Regions from separate parts of the Pseudomonas sp. DP-17 genome, predicted to be linked through region 2. Evidence: riboswitches for the same ligand, from Rfam matches in the RefSeq annotation. Region 2 holds a riboswitch; each other region holds the start of a gene.
The links. Region 2 has a riboswitch for cobalamin ahead of cobG (precorrin-3B synthase). Riboswitches for the same ligand answer to the same signal wherever they lie in the genome.
Positions count from the first base shown of each region.

Region 1: it holds a riboswitch for cobalamin, as region 2 does, so the genes downstream of both, cobO (cob(I)yrinic acid a,c-diamide adenosyltransferase) here and cobG (precorrin-3B synthase) in region 2, are expected to answer to the same signal.
Region 3: it holds a riboswitch for cobalamin, as region 2 does, so the genes downstream of both, MJ122_RS17510 (TonB-dependent receptor) here and cobG (precorrin-3B synthase) in region 2, are expected to answer to the same signal.

Region 1 is NZ_JAKSXG010000001.1:697,411-702,820, reverse strand. It holds gene MJ122_RS03310 (MlaD family protein) at 1-618, opposite strand, end outside; gene MJ122_RS03305 (ATP-binding cassette domain-containing protein) at 619-1,404, opposite strand; gene MJ122_RS03300 (MlaE family lipid ABC transporter permease subunit) at 1,401-2,546, opposite strand; cobalamin riboswitch at 2,677-2,901, shown strand; gene cobO (cob(I)yrinic acid a,c-diamide adenosyltransferase) at 3,168-3,779, shown strand; gene MJ122_RS03290 (cobyrinate a,c-diamide synthase) at 3,808-5,100, shown strand; gene bluB (5,6-dimethylbenzimidazole synthase) at 5,114-5,410, shown strand, end outside.
Region 2 is NZ_JAKSXG010000010.1:337,822-343,231, forward strand. It holds gene MJ122_RS18250 (cobalt-precorrin-5B (C(1))-methyltransferase) at 1-1,073, opposite strand, end outside; gene cbiE (precorrin-6y C5,15-methyltransferase (decarboxylating) subunit CbiE) at 1,140-2,342, opposite strand; cobalamin riboswitch at 2,409-2,650, shown strand; gene cobG (precorrin-3B synthase) at 2,728-4,083, shown strand; gene MJ122_RS18265 (precorrin-8X methylmutase) at 4,076-4,702, shown strand; gene MJ122_RS18270 (precorrin-2 C(20)-methyltransferase) at 4,702-5,410, shown strand, end outside.
Region 3 is NZ_JAKSXG010000010.1:185,730-191,139, reverse strand. It holds gene MJ122_RS17515 (HAD family hydrolase) at 1-86, shown strand, start outside; gene MJ122_RS17510 (TonB-dependent receptor) at 368-2,224, opposite strand; cobalamin riboswitch at 2,314-2,510, opposite strand; gene dxs (1-deoxy-D-xylulose-5-phosphate synthase) at 2,539-4,449, opposite strand; gene MJ122_RS17500 (Ig-like domain-containing protein) at 4,689-5,410, opposite strand, start outside.

The DNA of each region.
Region 1 (5,410 bases), on a different contig from region 2:
CTCGCTGGCGGCGGCCAGCTCCTTGAAGGTCTGGCGGATGTCATCGCGCTGCTCGGCGACTACGCCGGTGGCCTGGTCGATGTGGTCCAGGGTGCGGCTGATGCGGTCGACGTTCTCCTGGGAGAACATGCGGTTTACGTTGTTGATCAGGTTATTGATATTGGTCGCGATGTCCTCGCCGTTGGCCAGCAGCTTGGCGAAGGGCGAGGGGATGGTCTTGATCACCGGCACTTCGCCGTCCTTGCTGGCCAGCGGCGGGCTGTCCTGGGCGGCGCTGGAAAGCTGGATGATGGCCTGGCCGGTGACGCCGGTGAGAGCCAGCTTGGCGCGCGTGTCTTCGCGGATCGGCGTGCTGTCGTACACGCGGATGCGTGCGCGGACCTTGCGCGGGTCGTTCGGGTCCAGGCGCAGGGACGTCACGTCGCCCACGCGGATGCCGCTGTACTGTACGGTGCCGCCTTCGGACAGGCCGGTCACCGCCTCGTTGAAGATCACGTCGTAGATCTTGTAATGCTGGTCGTTGCTCGACTGCGCCAGCCACAGCGCGAAGAGCAGCGCGCCGATCGACACGACCAGGGTGAACAGGCCGATCAGCACATGATGGGCACGGGTTTCCATTCAGCTTTCCTCCCGCAGGTGTTCGGTGGCCTGCAGCGCGGCACGGCCGCGGGGGCCGTGGAAGTAGTCCTGCACCCAGGCGTCGTCGGTCTGGGCGACCTGGTCCAGCGGACCTACCACCAGCACGCGCTTCTGCGAGAGCACGGCGACGCGGTCGCAGATGGTGTAGAGGGTGTCCAGGTCGTGGGTGACCAGGAACACGGTGAGGCCAAAGGCGTCGCGCAGGGTCAGGATGAGTTGGTCAAAAGCCGCCGCGCCAATCGGGTCGAGGCCGGCGGTGGGCTCGTCGAGGAACAGGATGTCCGGGTCCAGCGCCAGGGCGCGGGCCAGGGCGGCGCGCTTGACCATACCGCCGGAGAGCTCGGCTGGGTATTTGCCGCCGGCATCCGGCGGCAGGCCGGCGAGGGAAATCTTCACCTTGGCCATGAATTGCGCGTCGGCGCGGGACAGCCCGGCATGCTCGATCAGTGGCAGGCAGATGTTCTCGCTCACGGTCAGGGAGGAGAACAGCGCGCCGTTCTGGAACAGCACGCCGAAGCGCCGTTCCAGCTTCGAGCGCTCCAGCGGCGGCAGCGCCGGCAGGTTCTGCCCGAACACATGCACGCTGCCTTCGCTGGGTTGGCGCAGGCCGATGATGCTGCGCAGCAGCACCGACTTGCCGGTGCCCGAGCCGCCGACCACGCCGAGGATCTCGCCCTTCATCACGTCGAGATCCAGGTGCTCGTGCACGGCGTGGGTGCCGAAGCGGTTGGCCAGGTCACGGACGACGATGATCGGTTCGCTCACCAGCCCATCTCCATGAAGAACAGCGCGAAGACCGCATCCAGCAGGATCACCACGAAGATCGACTGGACCACGCTGGAGGTCGTGTGCTCGCCCACCGACTGCGCGCTGCCGCTGACCCGGAAGCCTTCCAGGCAGCCGATCACGGCAATGATGAAGGCGAACACCGGGGCTTTGACGATGCCCACCAGGAAATGCTGCACGGCAATGTCGTTCTGCAGCATGTAGAGGAACATGCGCGGTGAGATATCCAGGCTCAGGGCGCAGACCACGCCGCCGCCGAAGATGCCGGAGATCATCGCCAGGAAGGTCAGCATCGGCAGGGTCAGCAGCAGGGCCAGCACCCGTGGCAGCACCAGCAGCTCCATCGGGTCCAGGCCCAGCGCCTGGATGGCGTCGATCTCCTGGTTGGCCTTCATCGAGCCGATCTGCGCGGTGAAGGCGCTGGCGGTGCGGCCGGCGAGCAGGATCGCAGTGAGCAGTACGCCGAATTCGCGCAGGAAGGAGAAGCCCACCAGGTCGACGGTGTAGATCTGTGCGCCGAATTTCTGCAGCACCGTGGCGCCGAGGAAGGCCACCACCGCGCCGACCATGAAGGTCAGCAGGGCGACGATGGGCACGGCGTCCAGCCCGGTTTCCTCCATATGCGCGGCCAGCGAGGTGAGGCGCCAGCGACGCGGGCGCAGCAGGTTTCTGAGCAGCGTCTGCAGGGTCAGGCCGATGAAGCCGAGCACGCCGACCAGGTGTTCGCGGAAGGTCAGGGTGGCGATGCCGATGCGTTCCAGCACATCGACCAGCGCGTTGCCCGGCTCCGGTGCCTTTTCGTCCAGGCGGCACTGGGTGATGGCGCTGCCGACGGCGCGCAGCAATGCCTGGCGTTCGGCGGGAAGGTTGCGGGCGATCTGCTCCAGCTGGCTCATGCGCGCACCGCCGATGATCTCGGCAAGCAGCGCGGCGCCGGCGGTGTCCAGCGCGCCGAGACCGGCAAAATCCAGCTCGGCGGGGCACTCTGCGTGGCGCTGAGCGGCAACCTGGGCTTCCAGCGCGGAGAAATGCGCGAGCGTCCAGTCACCGCTGACGTGCATCAGTGGTGGGCTGGCGGAGGGGTCGAGTTGAAGCTGGCCGGGCTGGGCGGTCATCGTCATGGTTCGCATTCTAGCGGAGTTACACACTGCCATGATTGGACATGTGTGTCGCCTTTTAGAGCGGCTGCCCGGAGTTGTGACCCGCTCGGCGACATCCTCTTCAATTGACGCCCCAGGCCGCCAGCCACTAAGCTGCGCGCCTGCTTCAGGTGCTCTCGGTGCGAGCCGCGAGTGAAACAGGGAAGCCGGTGACATCGATGCGCAATCGACCATTCCGGCGCTGCCCCCGCAACGGTAAGCGAGCCTCGAACCGCAATCCGCCACTGTGCTCCGGCATGGGAAGGCGCGGTTCTTCGGAAACGCCACGCGCTTCCACTCGCAAGCCCGGAGACCGGCCTGTCGCATCGCATGGCATCGCGGGAGGCGCTGCCGACGCCGGCCGCCTGCGCCGCGCGTTGCCGTCCTCCGCCTGCCCCGACTGGTCAGTGCCGCGCGGGTGAGAGCGGCGGAGAATCCTTCAGTTGAGTTCCCTGTTCCCCAGGTCGACAGCCCGCGTGCTGGGCGACCTCTGCCGCATGCGCCCGCGCGCGCCACTGGCTCGTCTGCCCATTCAATTTCTCGTGCGCTGCTACCCGGCCGGCGGCCTGACGCCTGCGCAATGCCTATCTGGAGCATCCTTTCATGACTGAATCCCCGGAAAAGGACGAGCGCCATCGCTCGCGCATGCAGCGCAAGAAGGAGGTGATCGACGAGAAGATCGCCCAGGCCCAGGGCGAGCGCGGCGTGTTCCTGGTCAACAGCGGCAACGGCAAGGGCAAGAGCAGCTCGGCCTTCGGCATGGTCGCCCGCGCATTGGGCCACGGCATGAAGGTGGGCGTGGTGCAGTTCATCAAGGGCGCCGCCACCACCGGCGAGGAAGCGTTCTTCCGCCGCTTTCCCGATGAGGTCAGCTTCCACGTGATGGGCGAAGGTTTTACCTGGGAAACCCAGGACCGCCAGCGCGATATCGCCAAGGCGCAGGCGGCGTGGGAAGTCGCGCGCCAGCTGCTGGCCGACCCGGAAGTGGGCCTGGTGGTGCTGGACGAGGTGAACATCGCCCTCAAGCACGGCTACCTGGAGCTGGACACCGTGCTCGCTGATATTGCGGCGCGCCCGCCCATGCAGCACGTGGTTGCGACCGGCCGCGGGGTGCAGCCGGCCATGGTCGAGGCTGCGGATACCGTGACCGAGATGGGCCTGGTGAAGCACGCCTTCAAGGCCGGCATCAAGGCGCAGAAAGGGGTGGAGTTCTGATGCATCCCGTTGTGGCGGAGCGCGCCCGATGAGCTCGCGCCAATGCCCCGCATTGCTGATCGCCGCGCCCGCTTCGGGCCAGGGCAAGACCACCGTGACCGCCGCCCTGGCGCGCCTGCACACGCGCCTCGGACGCAAGGTGCGGGTGTTCAAGTGCGGACCGGATTTCCTCGACCCGATGATCCTCGCCCGCGCCAGTGCTGCGCCGGTCTACCAGCTGGACCTTTGGATGGTCGGCGAGCGGGAGAGCCGCCGCCTGCTCTGGGAGGCGGCCGGCGAGGCCGACCTGATCCTCATCGAGGGCGTGATGGGCCTGTTCGACGGCTCGCCCTCGGCGGCCGACCTGGCGCGGCGCTTCGATGTGCCGGTGATGGCAGTGATCAACGGCCAGTCCATGGCGCAGACCTTCGGTGCGATGGCGGTCGGCATGGCGACCTACCAGAGCGACCTGCCGTTCTCCGGCGTGCTCGCCAACCGCATCGGCAGCCAGCGCCACCGCGACCTGGTGCGCGACAGCCTGCCGGAATGGATTCGCTGGTATGGCGCGCTGCCGCGCGATACCGAAGTGGAGTTGCCCAGCCGCCACCTCGGCCTGGTGCAGGCCGACGAACTGGCCGACCTCGACGCCCGCCTGGACGCCGCCGCCGATGCCCTGGCGGCCAGCGCGAGTACCGAGCTGCCGGCGCCGGTGAGCTTTGCCGCGCCCGAGCCACGCAGCCAGCCCTCCGGCCTCGATGGCGTACGCATCGGTGTGGCGCGGGACAATGCCTTTGCCTTCCTCTATCAGGCCAACCTCGACCTGCTGAGCGAACTGGGCGCCGAACTGGTGTTCTTCTCGCCGCTGCGTGACGTGGCGCTGCCGGAGGTGGACAGCCTCTACCTGCCCGGCGGCTACCCGGAGCTGCACCTGCGGGCGCTGGCCGAGAACCGCGCGATGGCCCAGGCCATCCACGCGCACCACGAGATGGGCAAACCGATCCTCGCCGAGTGCGGAGGCATGCTCTATCTGCTCGACGCGCTGACCGACGTAGCCGGCGAACGCGCGCCGCTGCTTGGCCTGCTGCCGGGCGAGGCACGCATGCAGAAACGCCTCGCCGCGCTAGCGCTGCAGGCCGTGACGCTGCCCGAAGGCACCCTGCGCGGGCACACCTTCCACCACTCGATGCTCGACAGCCGCGAGAAACCGTTGGCCTGTGGCGTCTGCCCCAACGACAAGCCGGTGGCCGAAGCGGTGTTCCGCCGCGGCCGGCTCACCGCCTCCTACATCCACTTCTACCTGCCGTCCGACCCGGACGCCGCAGCAGCCCTGCTCAGACCATGAAGAGCGTCGGACCATGACCGAGCACGCCTACAGCCTTGAGGAGCGCGCCGCGCTCTACCGTGCCATTGCCGAGCGCCGTGACATGCGCCACTTCAGCGGCGGCACGGTGGCGCCCGAACTGCTCGCGCGTTTGCTCGAAGCGGCTCACCAGGCGCCCAGCGTCGGCCTGATGCAGCCGTGGCGGTTTATCCGCGTCACCTCGCGAGAACTGCGTGAATCGATCCATGCGCTGGTGGAGGAAGAGCGTGTGCGCACCGCCGAGGCGCTCGGCGAGCGTTCCGACGAGTTCATGCGGCTGAAGGTCGAGGGT
Region 2 (5,410 bases):
ACCAGGTTGCCCTGGCGGTCGATGGCGAAGACTTCCAGCGTGACCTCAAGGGGCACGATGCGCCGGGCAAAGGCCAGCGCCCGGGCGCAGACGGCATCCCCCAGCGCAATGCCCCCGGCGCGGCACAGCGCCAGCGCCTGCTGGCTGGTGTTGGCTTCACGCATGCGCTGTTGCAACTCCAGCGATGCACCGATTTCCGCCGCCCACTCGGCCAGCTGCGGCAGGTCGATGCTGGAGTGACGGCTGTGCAGGTCCATGTGGCCGGCGGCGAGCTTGCTGATCTTGCCGAAGCCACCGCAGACGCTGAAACGCTCCACCGGCACCTTGCGCAGGTGCTTGAGGGCGGCGCCGGCGAAGTCGCCCATCTCGATCAGCGCGGTGTCGTCGAAGCCGTAGCGACGGCGCATGGCGTCTTCGCTGGCATTACCGGTGCAGGCGGCCAGGTGGCGGAAGCCGTTGGCGCGGGCAACATCGATACCCTGCTGGATCGAGGCGATATACGCCGAGCAGGAGAACGGCCGGACGATGCCGGTGGTGCCGAGGATCGACAGGCCGCCGAGAATGCCCAGGCGCGGGTTCATGGTCTTGAGCGCCAGCTCGGCGCCGCCCTCGATGCTGATGGTGACGTCGAAGCCGCCTGAATAGCCGCACTCGGCCGCCAACGCAGCGAGGTTGCCCTGCATCATCTGCCGCGGCACCGGGTTGATCGCCGGCTCGCCCGTCGCCAGCACCAGCCCCGGCTTGGTGACGGTGCCAACGCCTTCTCCAGCGTAAAAGCGCACGCCCGGCTCATCGCTCAAGGCGACGCGCGCGAAGACCAGCGCACCGTGGGTCACGTCCGGGTCGTCGCCGGCATCCTTCAGCGTACCGGCTTCGGCGCCGCCAACGGTGAGGCGGCAGAACTCCAGGCGCAGGGTCGCGCTGCGCTCTTTGGGCAAGGCGATCTGCGCGGCGTCCAGCGCTTCACCGGTGAGCAGCAGACGCGCCGCCGCCAGGCTGGTGGCGGTGGCGCAGCTGCCGGTGGTGTAGCCGCTGCGCAGCGGGCGGGGTTCTTCGGGCGTCTCGTCACGCATGATGAGCAGCATCGCAGGAGGGGTGGAGCGAAGCGATACCCATGCAGTCGCGGTACGAAAAACGCTTCATTGCTTCCAGACTTCCAGCAGGGTGATCGGCAATGCCGCGCGCCAGGTATCGAAGCCGCCGAGCGGCTGGGCCTGGGACACCGACAGGCGGGTCAGTTCGCCGCCGATGCGCGCGCGCCAGCTCAGCAGCATGGACTCGCTCTGCAGGGTGACGGCATTGGCGACCAGCCGGCCACCGGGCTTGAGTTGCTCCCAGCATTGCTCGAACACGCCGGGCAGGGTCACGCCGCCACCGATGAAGATCGCGTCGGGGCGCTCCAGCCCCTGCAAGGCTTCCGGCGCGGCGCCGCAGACCAGTTGCAGCGCCGGCACGCCAAGGCTGTCGCGGTTGAAGCGGATATGCTCCTGACGCCCTTCGTTGGCTTCGATAGCCAGCGTTCGGCAGCTCGGATGCGCGCGCATCCATTCGATGCCGATGGAGCCGCAACCCGCACCGACGTCCCACAGCAGCTCGCCGGGTTTGGGCGCCAGCCGCGCCAGGGTCACGGCGCGCACGTCGCGCTTGGTCAGTTGACCGTCATGGCGGTAGGCCTCGTCCGGCAGGCCGGTGGTCAGGGGCAGACGAACCGCGGCTGAGGCGGCTACGCATTGCACCGCAACGATATTCAGCGCAGCGGTCTCGCCCTGCGACCAGTCGCTGGCCAGCCCCTCAATACGTCGCTCCGCCTCTCCGCCCAGGTGCTCGAGCACGCTCAGACGACTCGCGCCGAAACCTCGCTCGCGCAGCAGCGTGGCAATAGCCGCCGGGCTGCTGCCGTCATTGCTGAAGATCAGCAGCTTCGCTGCATCGTGGATCTGCGCGTTGAGTGCGGCCAATGGGCGTGCCACCAGCGACAGCAGTGTGCAGTCCTGCAGCGGCCAGCCCATTCGTGCCGCGGCGAGAGAGGCGGAGGAAGGCGCGCAAAGCACGAGCATTTCCTCGGACGGAATCTGACGAGCGAGGCTCGCACCGACGCCGAACAGCATCGGGTCGCCGCTGGCCAGTACGCAGGTTGGTTCGCCACGCCGGCGCAGTACCGGTTCCAGGCTGAACGGGCTCGGCCAGGCCTGGCGACGGGCGCCCAGGCAATGCGGCAGCAACTCCAGCTGGCGTGGCGCGCCGATCACTTCGCTGGCGGCGAGCAGGGCGCGGCGGGCGGCCTTGCCGAGGCCGGCATAGCCGTCCTCGCCGATGCCGACGATGGTCAGCCAGGGCGTCATGAAATGTCCTCAGGGTGCGACGATCGATCCGACGGGCAGGCTTTTCCTGCCTTCGGGCAAAGCAGGCATAATACCCGCTTCGTCGGTGCTCGTAGGACGCTTCGCCTTTTGCGGTGAGGTTTCTCAGAGCCGAAGAGGGAACACGGTTAAGCCGTGGCTGCCCCCGCAACTGTAAGCAGCGAGTCCGCGCAATGCGGCGACACGAGAACGAGGTTCCGTGCCGCCGGCCAGGCCACTGGGCAACCGGGAAGGCCGCGCTGGATGAGGACCTGCCAGCCAGGAGACCTGCCGACGAAACCAGTCGCGCGTGCAGACATCGAGCGGGGTGTATCGGTGTCGTGAAGTCCCCTTTTGGGGATTCGCAGGTCACCGCGACCCAGCCCTGGTGACCGCCGTGCAAGACCCTTCAGCCCTGCCCGTCCGCCCGCATGCCTGCCCCGGCCTGCTGCGCATCGTGGCCTCACGCGATGGCGGCATCTGCCGCATCAAGCTGCCCCGTGGACAACTCGACGCCAAGGCCGCGCGCGCCATCGCCCTGGCTGCCGAACGACATGCCGACGGCGTGCTGGAAGCAACCAACCGCGCCAACCTGCAGATTCGAGGCGTGCATGCCGGCGCTGAAAATGCGCTGAGCCTTGAACTGCTGGCCGCCGGCCTCGGCCCGCGTGAACTGGCGGCGGACGATGTGCGCAACCTGCTGGTCAGCCCTGCTCTGGGCCTGGGCATGGGCGGAGCTTTCGACGCGAGCCCCCTGGCCACCCAACTGCTCGACCTGCTGGAGCGCACCCCGCGTTTCCATGGCCTGTCACCCAAGTTCGGCATCCAGCTGGACGGGGGCGAAGCACTGGCGATGCTGGAGCACCCCAACGATGTCTGGTTGTCGGCCCTGTCCGACGACCCGGCGCCGCTAATCGCCTTCGGCCTGGCCGGGTATCCGCCACAACGCGAGACCGACCGCCCCGCCCTCGCCGCCGTGACCGCCGGGCAGGTATCGCTGCTGGTGGAAACCCTGCTGCACCTGTTCCTCGATCTCGCCGGCGACGGCCCGACGCGCATGCGCCAACTGCGCGAAATGCTCGGCGACGAAGTGCTGCTGGAGCGACTGCAACAACGCCTGCCCTTCCAGCTGCAACTCGGACCGGTTGTGGATAACTGGCGACGTCCCGCACCGCAGGCTTTCGGCCATCTTGGGATTCATCCCCAGCGCCAGCCGGAACGTGCCATGGTCGGAGCAGGATTCGTCCTCGGACGTCTGGACAGCACCACGCTGTTCGGCCTCGCCGATCTCGCCGAGCGCTTCAGCGGCGGACAGCTGCGTCTGACGCCCTGGCAAAGTCTGATCCTGCCCAACCTGGCGCAGACCGATGCCGCCGTCGTACTCGGCGCGCTGGCCAATCTCGGACTGGTGATCGACGCCGCGCAGCCGCTGTCGCGCCTGATCGCGTGCAGCGGCTCCAACGGGTGCGCACGCGGGCTGGCCGACACCAAGGCCGACGCCCTGCGCCTGGCCGAACGCCTGCGCCACGCACCGCCGGCCGGCGTGCACCTGTGCGGCTGCCCGCGCTCGTGCGCCGCCGCCCACGTCGCCCCCTACACCCTGCTGGCCGTCGCCGACGGCCGCTATGACCTGTTCCGTCGCGCCGTTGGCGTGGCCGGCTTCGGCCAGCCGCTGGCGCGCAACCTTTCCCTCGAGGCCGCCGGCAACCTGCTGGCCGCACCCGGAGCCCCCACCGATGCTTGATTACATTCGCGACGGCCAGGCGATCTACCGCCAGTCCTTCGCCACCATTCGCGCCGAAGCCGACCTGTCCGCCATCCCTGCGGACCTCGAGAAACTCGCCGTGCGGGTGATCCACGCCTGCGGCATGGTCGATGTCGTGCACGACCTGCGCTTCTCCGCTGGCGCCGGGGCCATCGGCCGGGCGGCGCTGGCCGCCGGTGCGCCGATTCTCTGTGACGCGCGGATGGTCGCCGAGGGCATCACCCGCGCGCGCCTGCCGGCCCATAACGAGGTGATCTGCACCCTCAATGATCCGGACGTCCCGGAGCTCGCCCGCGAGCTGGGCAACACCCGCTCGGCGGTCGCGCTGGAGCACTGGCGCGAGCATCTGGAAGGCAGCGTGGTAGTGATCGGCAACGCACCGACCGCCCTCTTCTACCTGCTGGAAATGCTCGATGCGGGCGCGCCGAAACCGGCACTGATCCTCGGCTTCCCGGTGGGCTTCGTCGGCGCCATGGAGTCCAAGGACGCCCTCGCCGCCGACAGCCGTGGCGTGCCCTATGTGATCGTGCGCGGTCGCCGTGGCGGCAGCGCGATGGCCGCCGCCGCGGTGAACGCCCTGGCCACGGAGGTGGAGTGATGGCTGGCCGTCTGATCGGCCTGGGCGTCGGCCCGGGCGACCCGGAACTGCTGACCCTCAAGGCCCTGCGCCTGCTGCGCGCGTCCCCGGTGATCGGCTACTTCGTGGCCAAGGCCAAGCACCATGCCGGCCAGGGCGGCAACGCCTTCGCCATCATCGAGCAGCACCTGCTCGCCGAGCAGCAGCGCCTGCCGCTGGTCTACCCGGTAACCACCGAGAAACTGGAGCCGCCGCTGACCTACGAGGGTGTGATCAGCGACTTCTACGACACCGCCGCCGCACAGGTCGCCGCGCACCTGGACGCCGGCCGCGACGTGGCGGTGATCTGCGAGGGCGACCCGTTCTTCTACGGCTCCTACATGTACCTGCATGACCGTCTTTCGGACCGGTATGACACCGAAGTCGTACCCGGCGTCTGCTCCATGCTCGGCAGCGCGGCGGTGCTCGGCGTGCCGCTGGTGTACCGCAACCAGAGCCTGTCGGTGCTGTCCGGCGTGCTGCCGGAAGACGAACTCAAGCGCCGCCTGGCCGATGCCGATGCGGCGGTGGTGATGAAGCTCGGCCGCAACTTCGACAAGGTCCGCCGCGTGCTGCGCGAGCTGGGCCGTGACGGCGGCGCCCACTACGTCGAGCGCGCGACCATGCGCGAGCAGCGCATCGTCGCGCTGGACGAGGTCGACCCGATGGCCTCGCCGTACTTCTCGATGA
Region 3 (5,410 bases), 150 kb from region 2:
TGCCAGAGAACCCCTGGCCCGAGCTGACCGACTGGCATGCGCGCGATTGCGCGGAGCTGGGGCGGATGGCGGGCGTGTTGAGGTAAGTCCCCGGTCGTTAGCATTCGCTCCCGAGGTGGCATGGGCGTAGGGCGAATAACGCGCCAGCGTTATCCGCCATCGGGAGGCTTGTCGGCGGATAACCTGTTCCAGGTTATGCGCCCTACGAAACTAGGCACCTCGCGGACGAAGTCCGCTCCTACAGTTTCCGGGGGAGTTAGATCGTAGGATGGGTGGAGGCTAGGCGATACCCACTGGCAGTGCCAGGCACGATGGGTATCGCTTCGCTCCACGCCATCCTGCGAAAGCGCCGCAGCGCTGGCAGGAGTTACAGCTCCGGCGTCCAGGTCACCGCCAGCAGCGCGGTGCGGCCGGGTTCGCGGTAGGGACGGGCTTCGCCCATGAAGTCCATCGGGCTGGTCGGGCGCAGGTAGTCGCCCAGGGTGTAGTCGCGGTCCAGGGCGTTATCCAGCTTCAGGTCAAAGCGAATTTCATTGCTGGCCAGCCAACTGGTGCGCAGGTCGAGCACGCCGTAGCCGGACAGCTCGCGGGTGTTGGCCGCGTCGTCGTAGCGCTGGCTGACCGCGCGCCAGGTGCCGCCGACGCCGAAGGCGCCGAACTGGCGGTCGAGGTCCAGGCTCAGGGTGCGGCGCGCGCGGTAAGGCAGGGTGTGGCCGGTGTCGCGGTCGCGCGGGTCGATCAGGCTCAGGCCGAGGGCGGCCTGCCAGCCCATTACCTCGCGGGCGACGCTGGCCTCGAAGCCGGTTATGCGCGCCTTGTTGATGTTCTCCGGCTGGTTGCTGGTGCTGTCCCAGGCGATCAGGTCGTCGATCTCGGTACGGTACAGCGAGGCTTCCAGATGGGTGCCGGAGAAGTCGCCGCGCCATTGCAGCTCGTAGGTCTTCGAGGTCTCGGCCTTCAGGTCCGGGTTGCTCGCGCCGGGGTAGTAGAGGTCGCTGAAGGTCGGCGCGCGAAAACCTTCGCCGTAGCTGGCAATCCAGGTCTGGCTGTCGCCCACCGGCAGGCTGAAGGCGGCGTTCCAGCTGTTCTGGCTGCCGTAGGCCTGGTTGTTGTCGTGGCGGATGCCCAGTTCGGTACCGAAGCTCTCGCCCTTGAAGCTGTGCTGGGCGAAGAAGGCGCGGTTGCTGCGCTGGTCCTCGGCGAAATCGGTGGTGCCGTCGACCTTGTCCTCGTACCAGTCGGCGCCCAGCGCCAGTTGGTTGGCTTCGTCCAGCTGCAGGCGGTTGATCCAGCTCGCCGAGTGGCGGGTGGTTTCCAGGGTGCCGTTGTTCCAGCTGTCCGCGGCGCCCACGGCCTTGTTGCGGTCGAAGCTGCGGCCCAGTTCCAGGCGGCTGTTCCACATCGGGGTGATCTGGCCGTCGAGGTAGGCGCTGTAGCTGCTGACGCGGAATTCGTCGCGGGGCGAGCCCGGTTCGAAGTTGTAGGCGTCGTCGTATTCGTTCTTGCCGCGCTGGTCGTTGAGGTTCAGGCCGGCCTTCCAGTCCTCGCTGAAGCGGTGGTCCAGGTTCAGGTGCACGGCCTTGTTGCGCTGGGCATCGTGGTCGCTGTCGGCGCCGACGTTGTCGCTGGTGCGGTCCCAGCCCTGGCTCTCGTCGAGGCTGCCGCCGAGGTTGTAGCGGGTCTGTTCGTCGCCGCCGGAGAGGCTCAGGCTGCGTTCGAAGGTGCCGTGGCTGCCGGCGGCCAGGCGCACTTCGGGGTGCAGGCCGGCTTCGCCGCGGCGGGTAAAGATCTGGATGACCCCGCCGATGGCGTCGGCGCCGTACAGCGCGGAGCGCGGGCCACGGGTCACTTCGACGCGCTCGATGCTGTCGATGCTCAGGTAGTCCAGGCGGGCGATGCCGCTGCTGGCCGAGGCGACGCGCTGGCCGTCCACCAGCACCAGGGTCTGCGCGGTGCTGGTGCCGCGCACGGAGTAGGAGACCACGCCGCCGGAGCTGCCCATCTGCACGCCGGGCACGCGGGCGAGCAGGGCGGGAACGCTGCGCACTTGTAGCCGCTCGATGTCGGTGCGGGTGAACACGCTGTTGGCCGAGGTGGCTTCGGCACGCGGCTGGGCCTGGCGGGCGGAGGTGATCACCTGGTCGGAGAGCCGGTAGATGTCGTCGGCAGCGAAGGCCAGGCCGGGCAGCAGGCTGGTGGCCAGGGCGAGTCGGGTCAGTTTCATGGAACGTCCTCAAAAGCGGTCGGATGACTTTCGAGGAGGGCGTGGCAAGGGCGGACGCGCCGCACTTGACGGTGCGGCCCTCCGCAACACCTGTCGGGGCGTGTCGAGGGCGGTCTCCGGGCTGCCGACATCACATCGCCGCCTTCCCGCGTTGAGCAGTGGCGGATGGCGATGCTGCGCTCCATCAGGGGCGCGTCGGTTACCGTTGCGGGGGCAGCGCAGGTCTTTCACCTGCTTCCCGTTACCTCGAACGAAAACCGGCGCACCTTAGAGGGTGCGCCGGTGACTGGCAATACTCAGTGCGAGGGATGCGCTCAACGGCTGCCGAGCGCTTCCAGGCGCGCCTTCACCGCGGCTTCGATGCCGGCGGCGTCCAGCCCGCACTCCGCGAGCATCTGCGCCGGTTTGGCGTGCTCGACGTAGTAGTCCGGCAGGCCCAGGTGCAGGATCGGCTGCTGGATATTCTCGCGGGCGAGGAATTCGCTGACGGCGGCGCCCGCGCCACCCATCACCGAGTTTTCCTCGACGGTCACCAGCAACTCGTGGCTGGCGGCGAGCTGGCGCACCAGCTCCTCGTCCAGCGGCTTGACGAAGCGCATGTCGGCCACGGTGGCGTCGAACTGCTCGGCCACTTTCAGTGCCTCGGCCAGTTGCACGCCGAACACCAGGAACGCGACCTTGCCGGCCTTGCCTTCGCGGCGCACCACGCCCTTGCCGATCTCGACCGGCTCCAGCGCTGCCTCGATGGTGGCGTTGGGGCCGGTGCCGCGCGGATAGCGCACCGCCGCCGGGCCTTCGAAGTGATGGCCGGTGGTGAGCAGTTTGCGCAGTTCGTTTTCGTCGCTGGGCGTCATCACCAGCATGCCGGGGATGCAGCGCAGGTAGGAGAGGTCGAAGCTGCCGGCGTGGGTCGGGCCGTCTTCGCCCACCAGGCCTGCGCGGTCGATGGCGAACAGCACGTCGAGGTTCTGCACCGCGACGTCGTGGATCAACTGGTCATAGCCGCGCTGCAGGAAGGTGGAATAGATCGCCACCACCGGCTTGGCGCCGTCGCAGGCCATGCCGGCCGCCAGGGTCACGGCGTGTTGCTCGGCGATGGCGACGTCGAAGTAGCGCTCCGGGAACCTGTCGGCGAAGGCCACCAGGTCGGAGCCTTCCTTCATCGCCGGGGTGATGCCGACCAGGCGCGGGTCTTGCGCCGCCATGTCACACAGCCACTGGCCGAACACGCTGGAGTACTTCGGCCCGCCGGCCTTCTTCGGCACGGCGTGGGCGGGGGCGCCCTCGGGCTCCAGCTTGGTGATGGCGTGGTAGCCGATGGGGTCGATCTCGGCCGGGCCGAAGCCCTTGCCCTTCTTGGTCACCACGTGGAGGAACTGCGGGCCCTTGAGATCGCGCATGTTGCGCAGGGTGGCGATCAGGGTCGGCAGGTCGTGGCCGTCGATGGGGCCGATGTAGTTCCAGCCCAGCTCTTCGAAGAGCGTGCCGGGGACCAGCATGCCCTTGGCGTACTCCTCGGTGCGGCGGGCGATCTCCCAGGCGCCGGGCAGGCGCGAGAGCACCTTCTTGCTGCCTTCGCGCATGCTGCTGTAGGTGCGGCTGGAGAGGATCTTGGCCAGGTAGTTGGACAGGCCGCCGACATTATTCGAGATCGACATGTCGTTGTCGTTGAGGATCACCAGCATGTCGGCCTTGACCTCCGACGCGTGGTTGAGCGCCTCGAAGGCCATGCCGGCGGTCAGCGCGCCGTCGCCGATCACCGCCACCGACTTGCGATTGGAACCCTGCATGCGCGCAGCGATGGCCATGCCGAGGGCGGCACTGATGGAGGTGCTCGAGTGGCCGACGCCAAAGGTGTCGTACTCGCTCTCCGAGCGGCGCGGGAAGGCGGCCAGGCCATCCTTCTGGCGCAGGCTGCCCATGCGCTCGCGGCGACCGGTGAGGATCTTGTGCGGGTAGGCCTGGTGGCCGACGTCCCACACCAGGCGGTCGTCCGGGGTGTCGAAGACGTAGTGCAGGGCGATCGTCAGTTCGATGACGCCCAGGCCTGCGCCGAAATGGCCACCGGTCTGGCCCACGCTGTACAGCAGGTACTGGCGCAGTTCGTCAGCGAGGGTCAGCAGCTCCGCTTCGCCCAGCCGGCGCAGCTCGACCGGCGTGCTGGCGCGGTCAAGCAGGGGCGTGGCAGGGCGCTCGCGGGGAATCTCGTGAAACGTCGTGGGCATCAGGCTGATCGTTATGAGAAGGCAAAGATGCGGAAGTTTACCTGATGCGCCGGAATGCCCCAAGCAACGTGGGGCCAATCCATCGGACGACCGGATGGTCGGGGAATGGCTAGCTGCTCAGGGTGACCTCGCGGCATTTGCCGGCGGCCGGCAACAGGGGGGGCAGGGGAAAACGGCTGGTGCGGTGGCAAGTTGTCGCAGGGGGCCTCCCGAGGGAGGCCCGCTGTTTGACGCCTGGGTCAGATCACAACGTGCTGGGCAAGCTCGTCGAATTGTGCCGGGCGGACGTCGAGGGGGGCGCTATAGTGCTCGTGTCCTCCGGTGTTGGACGCTGCGTTGGAGAACGGCAGCACCGATTCACCCGTTTCCAGCATGCCGTGCAAGGACGGCAGGGCGCTCTTGCCGGCCGCCGGGCCGTCATTGGCCGGGACGTTGAAAGTCGCCATGTCGAGTTCCCAGCCTTGCTGGCCGACCATTTGTGCCGTGCTGTCGCTGTTCAGCGATTGTCCTCTGTCGATGACCAGGTGGAACGCATCTCCTTCTGCGACACCGTGGCCGACGTAGAAGTCATAGGAGCCCTCCTTGATGGCGAAAGGCGCGGTGAGCTGCCAGGTTCCGTCCTGCTGGACCAGGGCGCTACCCAGGCCGAGGGTGACGTTGGAGAGGGCGTGGCCATCGGCGTCGGTCGGGACGGCGCTGATGTTGATCAGATCGCCCGGGGTGCCGGTGCCGTGGAAGGTCGGACGGGTGTCGTCAGTGGTGGCGCCATTGGCCAGTTCACCGGTCACGGGGCCGACATGGTCGATGGCGCCGGTGATGGTGGCCGTTACCGGCAGCGGTTGCGGCTCAGGCTGGGGTTCCGGCTGAGGCTGAGGTTCCGGCTGCGGGTCCACTGGCTGCCAGTTGCTGGAGGACTTGTCGATGTCCAGGCGCAAGGCAGTCCCTGTCGTGTCGTGGCCGG